DNA from 4 places in the Bradyrhizobium sp. USDA 4502 genome. Region 3 is predicted to be linked to each of the others. Evidence: predicted binding sites of a transcription regulator. Region 3 holds the regulator's gene; each other region holds the start of a gene.

Region 1 (3,912 bases), 3.1 Mb from region 3:
AGGATGTGATCCTGGCCGACGACATCGGCCAGCGTGCGCGGACGCAGCCGGTCCGGCAGCGGGTGCGGCGCGTCCTGCTCCATCCCCGCCGCAGCAAAGAGGTTGCCGGCCTCTCGCGGTTGCTTGGGGCTCATCCGCCGAGCGTCACGTTGATCTGCTGGCCGCCGCGCACCAGCGTGATGCGCCAGACCCGCGTCCCCGTCTTCGATGCCTTCTCGAGGTCGCTGGTCCGCACGATCTTCTCGTTGTTGACCGCGAGGATGATGTCGCCCTTCTGGAAGCCGACATTGGCCGCGGTGCCGTCACCGGCGAGATCAGTCACCACCACGCCCTCGGCACCGGCGTCGAGATGCAGTTCGTCGGCCAGCGCCGGCGAGATGTTGGCGACCCTCGCGCCCTGGAACGGCGAGCGCGCGGTCAGCACGATCTCGTCGCGGTTGGTGTCGGGCGCGGTCTCCAGCGGTATGGTGAGCTTCACCGGCTTGCCGGCGCGCTGCACCTCGATCTCCGCGTTGCCGCCGAGCGGACGGGTCGCGAAGCGGTAGTCGAACGCGTTGGGATCGTCGATCGGCGTGCCGTCGATCCCGACGATCAGGTCGGAGAGCTTCAGGCCCGCCTTCGCCGCCGGGCTGTTCGGCGCGACGTTGGCGACCAGCGCGCCAGACGGCAGCTTCAGCCCGAGCGTCTCGGCAATCTCCGGCGTCACCGCCTGCAGCCGCGCGCCGAGCCATGGCCGCTTCACATTCTTGCCGCCGCTCTTGGCGGAGGCCACCACGACGCGCACCATGTTGGCGGGGATCGCAAAGCCGATGCCCTGCGAGCCGCCGGAGCGCGAGAAGATCGCAGTGTTGATGCCGGCGAGCCGGCCCGTCATGTCGACCAGCGCGCCGCCGGAATTGCCGGGATTGATCGCGGCGTCGGTCTGAATGAAGAATTGATAATCCGTGATCCCGACTTGAGTGCGCGCCAGGGCCGAGATGATGCCGTGCGTCACGGTCTGGCCGACGCCGAACGGATTGCCGATCGCGAGCACGACGTCACCGACCTGCAGTTGGTCGGAATTGGCGAAGTCGAGGGTCGCGAACTTCTCCTTGTTGGTGTCCTTCAGGCGCAGCACCGCGAGGTCGGTACGGCTGTCCTTCAGCACGATCTCGGCCTCGTATTCGCGCTTGTCGGCGAGCGAGACCTTCACCTGATCGGCGCCCTCGATCACGTGATTGTTTGTGACTACGAGGCCGGAGCCGTCGACCATCACGCCGGAGCCGAGCGAGCGCTGCATCTGCTCGGGCTGCTGTCCCGGCACGCCGAAGAAGCGGCGAAAAATCGGGTCATCCAGAAATGGATTGCGGTTTTGCACGGTCTTGGCGGCGTAAACATTGACCACCGCCGGCTGCACCCGCTGCACGATCGGCGCATAGGACAATTGCAGCTCGGCCTGCGAGGACGGCACGCGGCGGTCCTGGGCCGCGGCTGCGGAAAGATTCCCCATGAAGGCCAACGTGCACAGAGCGGATACGGCAGCAAAGCGGACAGGTCGGAGCATTCTCACCTCTCGTGGAAACGCCGGAATATAGGCGTGTTCGCCGGGCAATTGAAGGGCGCCCGGCCGGATAACTGGCCCCCCGCCGTACCGGTGCACAACCCGCAGCGGCCGCGTTGAAGCGCGCCGCCAAGCTTCTATGATGGCTGTCATCTCACTGCGCCGCTCCGCTTGTTGCCTGCGGACCACAAGCGGAACTGCGATGCCCGGAAGCACTGTCGTGCGTCAGTCACGATACGCTCCTAGGACCGTTCAGTGAGTGAGTGGGGAATTCAAACACAACAGGGGTGCACAATGGGTGCAACAAAAGTCAGTGCAATCGCCATAGGCCTGGCAGGGGCGCTTGCCGCCTCGCCGGCCTATTCGCAATCGGCCGGAGGCGGCAGCGATGCGGAGATCGCGCTGCTGAAGCAGCAGCTGAAGATGCTCGAGCAGAAGCTCGACAAACTGCAGAAGCAGACCAACGCCAATACCGCAAGCGCAGCCAGCGCAAACGCCAATGCGAAGGCGGCGGATGCCAAGGCCGCGCGGGTGGCGACCGCCAACGCCGCGATCCCGGTGAAGGGCCCGGTCGCGCCGTCCGGCGTCGTGGTGACGATGCCGAACAACCGGCCGACGATCTGCACCGCGGACGAACAGAACTGCGTTGCGATCACGAGTCGCGTGCACTGGGATGTCGGCGGCTATGACTATCGTCCGAACACCGCAGGCACCTCGCCGCAAAAGCTCGACAGCGGCGAGAACGTCCGCCGCGCACGCATCGGCATCGTCGGCAAATTCTTCGGCGACTGGAATTACTCGCTGATCTACGATTTCGGCGGCTCGTCCGACGGCTTCGGCGGCGCGGCTCCGGGATCACTGCCCGGCGGCGGCACCTCGGGCATCGAGAATGCGTATCTGAGCTACACCGGCTTCAAGCCGTTCGGCGGCAAGATGGCGATCGAAGGCGGCATCATGGACGTGCCGTGGACGCTCGACGAAGCGACCAGCTCCAACGACATCCTGTTCATGGAGCGCGCCTCGGTCGGCATCATCGCCCAGAACATCGCCGCCGGTGACTTCCGTTCGGCCGCCGGCACCCGCTGGTGGAACGACCAGTTCTGGATCGGCGGCTATGTCACCGGACCGACGTCGGGCGCCATCCACTCCGCGTCCTCCGCCTCGCCGGCCGGCACGTCCGAGCAGTATGGCGGCGTCATCCGCGTCGCCGGCAATCCGATCAGCGGCAAGAACTATTCGGTGCACATCGGCGCCGATGCGGAATGGCTGGTGCAGCCGCCGCGCAACCAGCTCACGCAGGCGCAGACGCTCACGCTCAGCGACCGGCCCGAGCTGCGCATCGATCCGACAACACTGATCTCGACCGGTGCGATCGCCAACGTCTCCGGCGCGCAGGTGTACGGCGTCGAGGCGGCAGCGACCTATGGCCCGTTCATCGCGCAGGGCGAATATTACTGGTTCAATGTCGATCGCTCCGCGAACACCGGACTGCCGCCGTTCGGCGCGCCGAGCCTGAAGTTCGACGGCGGTTACGCGCAGGTCGGCTACGTGCTGACCGGCGAGAATCACGCCTACAATCCGGCGACGGCCTCCTATAGCGGGATCAAGCCGCACGATCCATTCTCGCTCGCCGGCGGCGGCTGGGGCGCCTGGGAAATCGCCGGCCGCGTCAGCACGATGGACCTCAACGATCAGATCGCGCAGGCGGTCGGCATCGCGGGCGGACGGCAGACCGTCTACACCGCCGCGCTGAACTGGTACGTCAACAACAACGTCCGCTTCATGCTGAACTACCTGCACGGCGATATCGCCAAGCAGGCCTCGGCGACCTCGGCTGCGGACGTCGGCTCGAAGTTCGACGCGGTCGCGCTGCGTACGCAGGTTGCGTTCTGAGCTGATCGGAGCTGAGACCAACTCATAGACGGCCGGGGCATCGCTCCGGCCGTTTTCATCGAGCGTTTGGTTCACGCGTTTCTAGCTGAATGAGATCGGTCGAATATTGACAGGACGGCGCCGCGCTCCCTCTCCCCGTTCTTACGGGGAGAGGGTTGGGGTGAGGGGCCCTCTCCGCGTATTCGGCAGCAGCTGCGCTTGCTGAGGCTCCCCCTCACCCGGAACGCATCTGACGATGCGTCATAGCCGAAGCACCGCTTCGGCGTTCTTGAGAACGGCCGCCGTAGGCGGCCTATGCCTCTCCCCGCACGCGGGGCGAGGTGAAGCGGAGCGCGTCGCGCGAACATGCTTTCAGGCCGCGCGCTTCGACTTCTTCACAACAACCTCCGGCGCCGGCGCGCAGGACAGCCGCTCCTGATGGCCCTCGCCCCAGGCTTTCAGAATATCGATCACCGGGCGCAGGCTCTCGCCGAGTTCGG
Region 2 (3,912 bases), 5.8 Mb from region 3:
GAGAGAAAGGGCCGGGCTATACGCCCGACCCTCGTGACGTCAGGCGTGCGATCAGCTCGCCTTCTTTCGCAAACCGTCGACGAACTTGATCAGCTCGATGGTGCCGTCCCAATCCTTGGTGGTGGCGGGATGGAAGCCCTTCTTCTGACCGTCGGACAGACGGTCGAAGGCGGCCTTGTCCTTGGTCGGGGCGTCGAAGAAGGCCTTTGCGATCGCGGCCTTCAGGTCCTCCGGAAGATCGGTGTTGTACGCATAGGGGCCGTTGATGATCAGCGCCGACTTGTGGATGATGCGGAAATCATCCTTCTTCATCGCCGAGCCGTCGGCATTCTTCAGCATGCCCTTGGTCAGCATCTGGGCGAGCGTGGAATCGTCCTCGTTGGTCCACTGGTTAGCGGCCACATCAACGGTTCCCTGCGACAGCGCCAGGACGGCGTTCTCGTGGCTGCCGGTGAACACGACCTTGCCGAAAAAGCCTTCGGCGTTCGCGATGCCCATCTTGTTCAGTTCGAAGCGCGGCACGTTGTTGCCGGACGTCGAGTTCGGATCGACCAGGCCGAGATTCTTGCCCTTCAGGTCCTCGACGGTCTTGTACGGGCTCGACGCCTTGACGAAGAACACCGAGTAATAGCCGGTCGAACCGTCGGCGTTCATATCGTTGGCGAACGCGTCGGTCTTGACGCCGGTCAAGCGCGCGCGAGAGAACGAGGCCGAGCCGTAGCTGGCGATCTGGATGTTGCCGGCGCGCTGGCCTTCGATGACGGCCGCGTAGTCGTTGGCGATGCGCAGTGTGACCTTCACGCCGAGCTCCTTCGACAGATACGCCACGAACGGCGTCCAGCGCTCGGTGACGCCGGAGGCGTTCTCGGCCGGCACCACCGCGAAGGTGAGCTCCGGATACTTTGCCTTCCAGTCCTGCGCGGAGGCCGAACCGGCAAATGCCAGCGCGGCGGCGCCAGCCAGAATGATGCGACGAGTGAACATGACTACCCCTCTTTTGTTGTAGTTGCACCTGTTGGCCGGGCAAAATGCCCGGCCTCCCAGATTGAAAAATGCGCGACGCTCAGGCCGCGGCTGCGGTGCCGAGTGCCGGCGCAGTTGCACCGTCGGGCGCGGGCAGCGGTGCTGCGCCGATGACGTCATTGGCCTCGAGGTCATAGAGCTCGCGGGCGATATGGTCGGTGAGCGCCGCGGGGGCGCCATCGAACACCACGCGACCTGCGGCCATGCCGACCAGGCGGTCGCAATAGGTCCGCGCCAGGTCGAGCGAGTGCAGATTGCAAAGCACCGTGATGCCGAAATGCTTGTTGATGCGCAGCAGCGCGTCCATCACGATCTTGGTGTTGCGCGGATCGAGCGAGGCGATCGGCTCGTCGGCGAGAATGATGTCGGGCTCCTGCACCAGCGCGCGGGCGATCGCGACGCGTTGCTGCTGGCCGCCGGAGAGCTGGTCGGCGCGCTGTGCCGCCAGCTGGGCGATGTCGAATTGCTCGAGCGCCGACAGTGCGAGCGCCCTGTCCTGCTCCGGCCAGACCTGCGCCAGCGAGCGCCATGACGGAATCTGGGCCAGTCGGCCCATCAGCACGTTGGTCAGCACATCAAGGCGGCCGACCAGATTGAACTGCTGGAAGATCATCGCCGAGCGCGCGCGCCACCGCCGCAGTTCCTTGCCGCGCAACGCGGTGACGTCGGTGCCTTCGAACAGGATACGGCCGGAGGTCGGATCGGCGAGACGGTTGATCATCCGCAGCAGCGTCGACTTGCCGGCACCGGAGCGGCCGATCACGCCGACAAAGCTGCCGGGCGCGATCGAAAAGGACGCGTTGTCGACTGCGGCTTTCGTGCCGAAACGGCACGTCAAACCTTCCACCACCAGCATGTAATGCTCCAACCGCGCCTCGTTGGGCCATCGCTATCCCCGGCGTTTTACAGTTATGTGACGACAGCGCTGCGGTGCGGCGATCGTCCACACCCCTCCCTTGTCGCTCCCTTGCCGTCATCGCAACGTCATGATGTTGTCATCAAGCATCCCGATGACGAGCGCGCATCCCCCGGAAGCCCAAGATTCTTGAAGATTTGCGGAGGCCCTGATGGCCGGAAAAACACTCTCGGTTGTGCCGACCGTCGACCCGACCGCGTCGGTCCGTGAGAGCAGGCTCGGCAAATATACCGAGGTCGGCGCGCGCACGATCCTGCTCGAAGTCAGCATGGATGACTATTCCTACGTCGTGAACGACAGCCAGATCACCTACACCTCGATCGGCAAGTTTTGCTCGATCGCGGCGATGACCCGCATCAACCCCGGCAACCACCCGATGCATCGCGCGACTCAAGCGCATTTCACCTACCGCGCCAGCGCGTATTTCCCCGGAGAGAGCGACGACACCGACTTCTTCAACTGGCGACGTGCGCATCACGTGCATATCGGCCATGACGTCTGGATCGGGCACGGTGCGATCCTGTTACCAGGACGGAACATCGGAACCGGCGCTGTCGTCGCTGCCGGCGCGATCGTGACCAAGGACGTTCCCGCATACACCATCGTTGCCGGTAATCCGGCGCGGCCCGTGAAGCGGCGCTTCTCCGAGACGATCGCCGACCGCCTCGCCGCGCTCGCATGGTGGGACTGGGATCACGAGACGCTCCGCCGCGTCCTGCCCGACTTTCGCAAGCTCGCGGTCGAGGAATTCCTCGACAAGTACGAGGCCGAGGCCGTATCCCAATCACAGAACAAACAACGGAGCGCCGCATCGTGACGGACATTTTCATCGAGGGCGGGCGCACGCTGGTTGACGGCGCCTTGGTCGAGACCTCGCTGCGGACCGCTGGTCGCGACATCGGCGCGCTCGACGCCGAGCAGGGTCGCGCCGCGCTTCACATCGATGCCAGTGGCCTGCTGGTGCTGCCCGGCATCATCGACCTGCACGGCGATGCGTTCGAGCGGCAGATGATGCCGCGCCCCGGCGTCGACTTCCCGACCGACGTGGCGCTGATCGACAGCGACCGGCAGGCGATCGCCAACGGCATCACCACCGTGTTCCACGGCACGACCTGGTCGTGGGAGCCCGGCCTGCGCAGCGCGGAGAATGCGCGCAAGCTACTCGATGCGATCGAGGCGCTGCGGCCGCAGCTCGCCGCCGACACCCGCCTCCACCTGCGTCACGAGACCCACAATCTCGAGGCCGAGGCCGAGATCATTCAATGGCTCGGTGAAGGCCGCATCGATCTGTTCGCCTTCAACGACCATAGCAACGTCAAGCCGAAGAAGCGCAACCAGCTGGCCGAGCGCTCCGGGCTCTCCGTCGAGGCCGTCAACGACATGCTCGACCGGATCGTGGCGCGCCGCCCCGAGGTGCCCGCCTCGATCGCGCGACTGGCCGCCGCCGCGCGCGCGGCCGATATCCGCATGCTGTCGCACGACGACAACAGCCCGGCGATGCGCCAGGAGTTTCGCGCGCTGGGCGCCACGATCGCCGAATTCCCTGTCAACGAGGAGACCGCGCGCGACGCTGCGGCGGCGGACGACTTCATCGTGTTCGGCGCGCCCAATGTGGTGCGCGGCGGCAGCCATACCGGCTGGACCAAGGCATCCGACATGATCGCACAGGGCCTCTGCTCGGTGCTGGCGTCGGACTATTACTATCCGGCGCAGCTGCTCGCGGCGTTCCGCCTCGTCGCCGATGGCATCCTGCCGCTCGCCAGGGCCTGGGACCTGATCTCGTCGGCGCCGGCCCGCGCGGCCGGGCTCGCCGATCGCGGCGTGCTCGCCGCGGGCCGCCGTGCCGACATCATCGTCGTCGACGACAAGGCGCCGCTGCGGCCGCGCATTATCGCCGTAATAGCGGCCGGACGGCTGGTGCATCTGGCGGACGCGAGCTGCCTCGTTCATTCACTCGCGCCGCGCAAGACGGT
Region 3 (3,912 bases):
CACGCGCTGAAGAACATCAACCTGACGCTCGGCACCAACCGCGTCACGGCGTTCATCGGCCCGTCCGGCTGCGGCAAGTCGACCCTGCTGCGCATCTTCAACCGGATGTACGACCTGTATCCGGGCCAGCGCGCGGTCGGCCAGCTGATGCTGGACCAGACCAACATTCTCGACCCCAAGCTCGACCTCAACTTGCTGCGCGCGCGGGTCGGCATGGTGTTCCAGAAGCCGACGCCGTTCCCGATGACGATCTACGAGAACATCGCCTTCGGCATCCGCCTCTACGAGAAGATCTCGAAGTCCGAGATGGACGACCGGGTCGAGAAGGCGCTGCGCGGCGGCGCGCTGTGGAACGAGGTCAAGGACAAGCTGAACGCCTCCGGCCTGTCGCTCTCCGGCGGCCAGCAGCAGCGCCTGTGCATCGCGCGCACCGTGGCGGTGCGCCCCGAGGTGATCCTGTTCGACGAGCCGTGCTCGGCGCTCGACCCGATCTCGACCGCCAAGGTCGAGGAACTGATCCAGGAGCTCTCCGAGGACTACACGATCGCGATCGTCACCCACAACATGCAGCAGGCGGCGCGCGTCTCCGACAAGACCGCCTTCATGTATCTCGGCGAGCTGATCGAGTTCGACGACACCAACAAGATCTTCACCTCACCGAGCGATCGGCGCACCCAGGACTACATCACCGGCCGGTTCGGTTGACCGGCGCATGATCCGGAAAAGTGGAAACCGGTTTTCCGATCAGGTCATGCTAAAATTCAGGACACGAAGCCATGATCCCCGGGATCATGGTTGAGGGAGACAAGCGATGGCTTCTGAACATACCGCCAAGGCATTCGACAGCGACCTGCAGGAGTTGACCCGCCTGGTCGCCGAGATGGGCGGCCTGGTCGAACGAATGATTACCGAGTCGGTCGACGCGCTGATCCGTCGCGACGTCGCGCTCGGCAAGCGCGTGGTCGCCGCCGACATCGAGATCGACAATCTGCAGCGCAACATCGAAGAGCGCGCGGTGCTGACGATCGCGCGCCGCCAGCCGATGGCGATCGACCTGCGTGAGATCGTCAGCGCGATGCGCGTCGCCACCGATCTCGAGCGGATCGGCGACCTCGCCAAGAACATGGGCAAGCGCGTCGCGGCGCTGGAGAGCGATTTCCAGCCGCTGAAGCTGATCCGCGGCCTCGAGCACATGACCGACCTCGTGCTGTCGCAGGTCAAGTCGGTGCTCGACGCCTATGCCGCGCACGACCTGCCGGCGGCGATGAACGTCTGGAAGGGCGACGAGGAGGTCGATGCGATCTGCACCTCGCTGTTCCGCGAACTGCTCACCTACATGATGGAAGATCCGCGCAACATCTCGTTCTGCATCCATCTGATGTTCTGCGCCAAGAACATCGAGCGGATCGGCGATCACGCCACCAATATCGCCGAGACCGTGTTCTACATGATCGAGGGCCAGCAGATCACCGACAAGCGCCCGAAGGGGGACATGACCACTTTTGCCACCACGGTGCCGGGCAACTGAGGCATGATCGGCAAGCACGGAACCGGCAAGAGCGAAACTGGATGATCCTCGCGACAAATCGTTTCCGCGGGGACTATGCTCAAGGAAGTAAGCGTTTCGGTTTGCGTCTGGGCAACGGATCACCACAGAGAAAGAACTTAGACCGATGAGCGCACGCATTCTGGTAGTCGAAGACGAGGAAGCGCTGACGACGCTGTTGCGCTACAATCTCGATGCGGAAGGCTACGATGTCGAGACGGTGGGGCGCGGCGACGATGCGGATACACGGCTGAAGGAGCGCGTTCCCGACCTCGTGGTGCTGGACTGGATGCTGCCGGGCCTGTCCGGCATCGAACTGTGCCGCCGCCTGCGGGCGCGGCCCGAGACCAAGCAGCTTCCGATCATCATGCTGACCGCGCGCGGCGAGGAAAGCGAGCGCGTGCGCGGGCTTGCCACCGGCGCGGACGATTACATCGTCAAGCCGTTCTCGGTGCCGGAGCTGCTGGCGCGGGTGAAGGGCCTCTTGCGCCGCGCCAGCCCGGAGCGGCTTGCGACCGTGCTGACCTATGGCGACATCGAGCTCGACCGCGAGAAGCGCCGCGTGGCGCGCTCGGGCCGTCCGATCGATCTCGGGCCGACCGAGTATCGCCTGCTCGAATTCTTCCTCGAGCATCCCGGCCGCGTGTTCAGCCGCGAGCAACTGCTCGACAGCGTCTGGGGCCGCGACATCTACATCGATGAGCGCACCGTCGACGTGCATATCGGCCGCCTGCGCAAGCTGCTCAATCCGGGCCGCGAGCAGGATCCGATCCGCACCGTGCGCGGCGCCGGCTACGCGCTCGACGACCGCTTTGCCAAGGCCGAGCCACAGCCGTAACGGCCATGCGGCATTCATAAACCGCAACACGGCGTCGTCCCGGCGCAAGCCCATAGGCGCTAAGATAGTTTGATCATAGTCTGATAGTGGCGCTTATGTCTGGGTGGCTCGCGTAGATGTCGCCGGAGAGCGTGACTGGCTCTGCAGAGTAGAGCGATTGCGGGCTGTGGAATGATCGCTTGCCGTAGCGAAGCTACGAGCTGGCGCAGCAGACGCCACGTCACTGGGTGGGTCAGGCGGCGTCGGCCAAGCGGGGAGAGTCTTCGAGTTCGTCGACGAGCGGCTCGAGCAATAGAATGATCAGCAGATGAGCGAGGATATGGGGTCTGGCGGACCGCTCGTCGGTTCCGGGAGGTCCCTTCAGGCCAATCAGGCTTTTCAGCCGCTTGAAGCCGAGCTCAATGCGCCATCGCAGCCGATAGAGGGCGAGGATATCTGCAGTCGTGAAGTCCTCTGGCCTGAGTGAGGTCACCAGGATCACCCAATCTGCGGCGTCAAGTGTTTGCCTGGAGAGCTGATGACCTCCCTTTTGTGCAGTCCGGCGCGCCTTGCGTCGCGCAGCCGCAGCAGCTTGCGCCGGCTTCTTCGCGGCAACCAGACGCACTGCGAGCGGCGGCGCACCTGACTTGCGCTTTATCCAAATCGGCCGATCGATCAGGCCACGCGCCGAGGCGTTGCGCAGTTCGGCAGTGAGGTCAACAAGATTACCTTCGGCATCGAGCCAGCGCGCGCTCTTCCAGCCGGCCCGGATCACGAAGTCCGCATCGGCATCGACGAGATGCGCCATGCGCTCCGGTTGCAGATAGGCGCGATCGGCAAGACGGATCTCACCGGCAACCGCCGGTATCCGATCCAGCGTCTCGCCCGCTCGCTGATCGGTCAGTTCGAAGTGACCAAAGCGCTCCTGCGGAAGATCGAACGCGCTATGGATACGCCACACTGCGTTCTTGTTCCTGCCGCTCGTCCCAGCCTTGGGGACCGTCGTGGCGTCAACAATACGGATCAGACGACCGCGGCTCGCCTTCGGCGCCGCGGCGGCAAGCGCCTGCTCGACCAAGATTGCCAGCCAATCTCCGCACTGACGTAAGCGATACAACAGAGCCACGTTGGAGATATCGACAAGCCCAACCGACGTGGCCCATGCCGCCGTCAACCGCAGCCCTTTCTCACCAAGGCAATAAGCCAAGATCAGGCGCAGCAAGTCGACCGCATTGCTGATCTCCCGCGGACGGACAAACGCCTTCGTCTTGCGCGCGCTAATGTTCAGAGCCTCGGCTCCGCCAAGTCGGGCGACAACGCGCGCCCAATCTTTGTTCACAAGCGATTCGTGTGCCATTCCATCTTGGAATCACAAGCGAATCCAAGGCGCAAATCCTATTTTAGCGCCTATGGGCGAAAGCCAGGACCCATACGCCGCGGCCAGTGCAATCGGCACGCGGCCAGACGGCTTTCTAACAACACGCATTAGTGGTTATGGGTCCCGGCTTTCGCCGGGACGACGCCGGTGATGTAATGGGCTACGCATCAC
Region 4 (3,912 bases), 5.8 Mb from region 3:
CCGGTCGAGGGCATCCGCTCCACCGGCGCGAGCTGGCTGTCCTGCATGCGCTTTGCCGTGCTGCCGCAGGTCTCGGCCGGCTATGCCAGCTATGCGCTGCTGCGCTTCGAGATCAACGTCCGCGAGGCGTCGGTGATGGGCTTCGTCGGCGCCGGCGGCATCGGCCAGGAGCTGGTGGTCGCGATCCGCAAGTTCTACTATTCCGACGTCAGCGCCATCCTCATCACCATCATCGTCACCGTCTTCATCATCGACATCTCGACCGGCTGGCTGCGCGGCCGGCTGTTCGGCAAGGAGACCCGTCGATGAGCCAGATGCCGAGGCCGGACACCGCGGAACTGCGCGCGAAGTACCCCGACGTCTTCGAACGTCCCACATCGGCACGGCTGGCGATGCCGGCCATGATCGTGGCGGCGCTCGCGATCTTCGTGTTCGGACTGGTTGATCTCGATTTCTCGCCGTCCAGGCTGATCGCGGGCCTCGGCCAGCTCGGCTGGATCACCATGCTGATGCTCCCGCCGAATCCGGGCTCGTCGTTCCCGCTCTACATGCAGGCGCTCGGCGAGACGCTGTCGATCGCGGTGCTCGGCACCACGCTTGCCGCGGTTTTGGCACTCCCGGTCAGCCTGCTGGCGGCGCGCAACATCATCCCCTCGAACCTGATCCGCTTTCCGGTGCGCCGCTTCCTGGACTCGATCCGCGGCGTCGATACGCTGATCTGGGCGCTGGTCTGGATCAACGTCGTCGGCCTCGGTCCGTTCGCCGGCGTGCTGGCGATCATGGTGTCGGACTTCGGTGCGTTCGGAAAGCTGTTCTCGGAGGCGATCGAGGCCGCGGATCGCAAGCAGGTCGAGGGTATCCGCGCGTCCGGCGGCAATGCGCTGCACGAGATTCGCTTCGGCCTGCTGCCGCAGGTGTTGCCCGTGATCGCCGGGCAGGTGCTCTACTTCATCGAGTCGAACACGCGTTCGGCGACCATCATCGGCATCGTCGGCGCGGGCGGCATCGGCTTGCAGCTTGCCGAACAGATCCGCGTGCTGGAATGGCAGAAAGTATCGTTCCTGATCCTGATGATCCTGATCGCGGTTGCCGCGATCGACTTCATCTCGAGCAAGCTGCGCTTTGCGATCATCGGGCAAAGGGCGGTGGTATAGAAAGTTACCTCGCCCCGGGGAGAGGTCGGATTGCGCAGCAATCCGGGTGAGGGGTGTTTCCCCGCACTCATATTTATCCGCTTTGTGGAGGCGGCCCCTCTCCCCGCAAGAGCGGGGCGAGGGAGCAGAAGCACGTCAGCCGTTCTCGACCAGAAACTCCACGCGCTCGGCGGCGAAGCGCGAGCGCTTGGTCACCAGCGGCTGGTCCAGCATGTCGACGTCGGTGGCGTCGACCACCAGCACCGGCCGTCCCAGCGGCAGGTCGAGCCGCGCGGCGTCGGTCGCATCGACGATCGCCGCGGTGATCCGGGTCGAGGCGCGGTGGTAGTCCTTGACGCCGTAATGCCCGAGCAGCTTCGTCATCGAGCGGACGTTGGCGAACACGCTGCCGGCATCGGGAAACCGCTCGGCCGACAGCCAGGTGGTGGAGACGCAGATCGGCGTCCGGTCGGCGAGCCGCACCGCTTCGATCCGGATCAGCGGCGCACCGATCTTCAGGCCGAGCTCGCGCGCAATCTCGCGATTGGCGGTGTCGCTGCTCGCATCGATCAGCTGGCCGCGCGGCTCGTGACCGCCGGCGCCGACGATCTCGGAAAATCGCGTGCGTGAGCGCAAGGGATAGGCGAGGCGCTGGGCTTCGACATAGGTGCCGCTACCGCGTTCCGCGCGCACCAGGCCGCGCTCCGCCAATGCGGCGAGCGCCCGCCGCACGGTGTGCCGGTTGACCCGGTACGTCTCGGCGATCTCCATCTCGCCGGGCAGCTTTTCGCCGGCGGCGAAGCGGCCGTCAGCGATGCCGCGCTCGATGCCGTCGGCGACCTGCCGCCACAAGGCGACGCCGGAACTTTCCTGCATGCTCATGGCGCGGTGATACCAGAAATCTTTGGTTTGTCACGAAACAGTCATGGCGCTCCGCTATCAAGTTGTCTAGTATCATAGACAACTTGATGCAAGCAAGGTTGCCCAAAGGTTTGCCCATGAGTTCGACCGGACCAAACAGCAAACAGGCCCAGCGCAAGGCCGCGATGACGGTGCTGGCGCACGCCGCCGCTGCTGATATCGCCGGCAGGCTGGCGGCGATCGCGGTGCCCGCGCATGAGAACCTGCGTGAGCCGGAAAACGGCCTTGTGATGCTGCGTGGGCGGATCGGCGGCGACGGTGCGCCGTTCAATCTCGGCGAGGCGACGGTGTCGCGCGCGGCGGTGCGGCTTGCGACCGGCGAGGTCGGCTTCGGCTACACGCTCGGCCGCGACGCGCGGAAGGCGCAGATGATCGCGCTGTGCGATGCCATGGTGCAGTCGGCGGAACTGTCCGGCGAGGTGGAGGTCAAGGTGATCGCGCCGCTGCGCGTCGCCATGAACGCCGAACGCGGCCGCAAGGCGGCGGAAACCGCGGCGACGCGGGTCGATTTCTACACGATGGTGCGCGATGAGGGATGATGCAATGACGACGATTGCCGAAATGCCCGCGGGCTTTGCCGACAAGGTGCTGTCGGCGCAATCGACTTTCCGTTCCGTGATGGATGCGATGGCGCGCCCGGGCAGCGTGCAGCGCGTCGCCGCGAGCGTCGGAACGCCCGCCGGCATGATGCGCGGCTCGGCCGCGATCGCGCTGACGCTGTTCGATCACGACACGCCGATCTGGCTTGACGCTGCGATGTCGGCGACGCCGGACGTCGCCCGCTGGCTGAAGTTTCACGCCAGCGCGCCGGTGGTGGCCGATTCCTCGATCGCGAGCTTCGCTTTGATCGGCGATGCCGCGAGCCTGCCGGCGCTCGATCGCTTCGCATTCGGCAGCAGCGAATATCCTGACCGGTCGACCACGCTGATCCTGCAGGTCGACAGCCTGTCGCAGGGGCCGGCCTTCGAGCTGAAAGGGCCCGGCATCGACGGCAGCGCCGTGCTGCAGGCGATGATCAAGCCGCGCGACCTGTTCCAGCGGCTTGCGATCAACGAAGCCCTGTTCCCGCGCGGCATCGATGTCGTGCTGGTCCATGACGATGCCATTGTGGCGATCCCGCGCACCACGCGGCTGATCGCAAGCGGAGTGTGAGCGATGTATGTAGCCGTCAAGGGAGGCGAGCGCGCCATCGAGAACGCCCATCGTCTGCTCGCGCATGAGCGGCGCGGCGACCGCGAGGTGCCCGAGGTGACGCTGGCACAGATTTCCGAGCAACTCGCGCTCGGCGTCGATCGCGTGATGACCGAAGGTTCGCTCTACGACCGCGAGCTCGCGGCGCTCGCGATCAAGCAGGCGCGCGGCGACATGATCGAGGCGATCTTCCTGGTCCGCGCCTTCCGTGCCACGCTGCCGCGCTTTGGCGCCACCGAGCCGGTCAACACCGGCGAGATGCAGGTGCGGCGGCGGATCTCCTCGACCTTCAAGGACGTTCCGGGCGGCCAGATCCTGGGGCCGACCTTCGACTACACCCATCGCCTGCTCGATCCGCAGCTCGCGGAAGGCTTTGTGCCGGAGCAGCCGGCGACCGCGGAGGCCTCGCAGGCCGCCACGCCGCGGGTGACCGACATTCTCGGCCGTGACGGTCTAATCGAATCCTCGCCGCAGGCAGATTGCGACACGCCGGTCGGCGACCTCACGCGCGAGCCGTTGAGCTTTCCGGCCGATCGCGATTTGCGGCTGCAGAACCTGGCGCGCGGCGATGAGGGCTTCCTGCTCGCGCTCGGCTACTCGACGCAGCGCGGCTACGGTCGCAATCACCCGTTCGCCGGCGAGATCCGCTTCGGCGAGGTCGAGGTCG

The links. The regulator PhoB, encoded in region 3, activates phosphate uptake and scavenging genes when phosphate is short. The targets are predictions, from matches to a motif close to TGTCATNNANCTGTCAT.
Region 1: a site for PhoB is predicted at 1,757-1,773, ahead of ACVW1B_RS16945 (OprO/OprP family phosphate-selective porin). Genes of this name have one in related genera too.
Region 2: a site for PhoB is predicted at 2,006-2,022, ahead of phnC (phosphonate ABC transporter ATP-binding protein). Genes of this name have one in related genera too.
Region 4: a site for PhoB is predicted at 2,044-2,060, ahead of phnF (phosphonate metabolism transcriptional regulator PhnF). Genes of this name have one in related genera too.

The regions. Positions count from the first base shown of each region.
Region 1 is NZ_JBSSGF010000001.1:3,666,209-3,670,120, forward strand. Features, by position in the region: gene ACVW1B_RS16935 (replication-associated recombination protein A) at 1-134, opposite strand, end outside; gene ACVW1B_RS16940 (DegQ family serine endoprotease) at 131-1,489, opposite strand; gene ACVW1B_RS16945 (OprO/OprP family phosphate-selective porin) at 1,835-3,433, shown strand; gene ACVW1B_RS16950 (winged helix-turn-helix transcriptional regulator) at 3,785-3,912, opposite strand, start outside.
Region 2 is NZ_JBSSGF010000001.1:937,491-941,402, reverse strand. Features, by position in the region: gene phnD (phosphonate ABC transporter substrate-binding protein) at 52-984, opposite strand; gene phnC (phosphonate ABC transporter ATP-binding protein) at 1,064-1,879, opposite strand; gene ACVW1B_RS04200 (transferase hexapeptide repeat family protein) at 2,091-2,756, shown strand; gene ACVW1B_RS04195 (alpha-D-ribose 1-methylphosphonate 5-triphosphate diphosphatase) at 2,753-3,912, shown strand, end outside.
Region 3 is NZ_JBSSGF010000001.1:6,751,040-6,754,951, reverse strand. Features, by position in the region: gene pstB (phosphate ABC transporter ATP-binding protein PstB) at 1-705, shown strand, start outside; gene phoU (phosphate signaling complex protein PhoU) at 812-1,528, shown strand; gene phoB (phosphate regulon transcriptional regulator PhoB) at 1,674-2,384, shown strand; gene ACVW1B_RS31560 (IS4 family transposase) at 2,617-3,720, opposite strand.
Region 4 is NZ_JBSSGF010000001.1:942,011-945,922, forward strand. Features, by position in the region: gene phnE (phosphonate ABC transporter, permease protein PhnE) at 1-309, shown strand, start outside; gene phnE (phosphonate ABC transporter, permease protein PhnE) at 306-1,154, shown strand; gene phnF (phosphonate metabolism transcriptional regulator PhnF) at 1,290-2,015, opposite strand; gene phnG (phosphonate C-P lyase system protein PhnG) at 2,132-2,593, shown strand; gene phnH (phosphonate C-P lyase system protein PhnH) at 2,598-3,206, shown strand; gene ACVW1B_RS04240 (carbon-phosphorus lyase complex subunit PhnI) at 3,210-3,912, shown strand, end outside.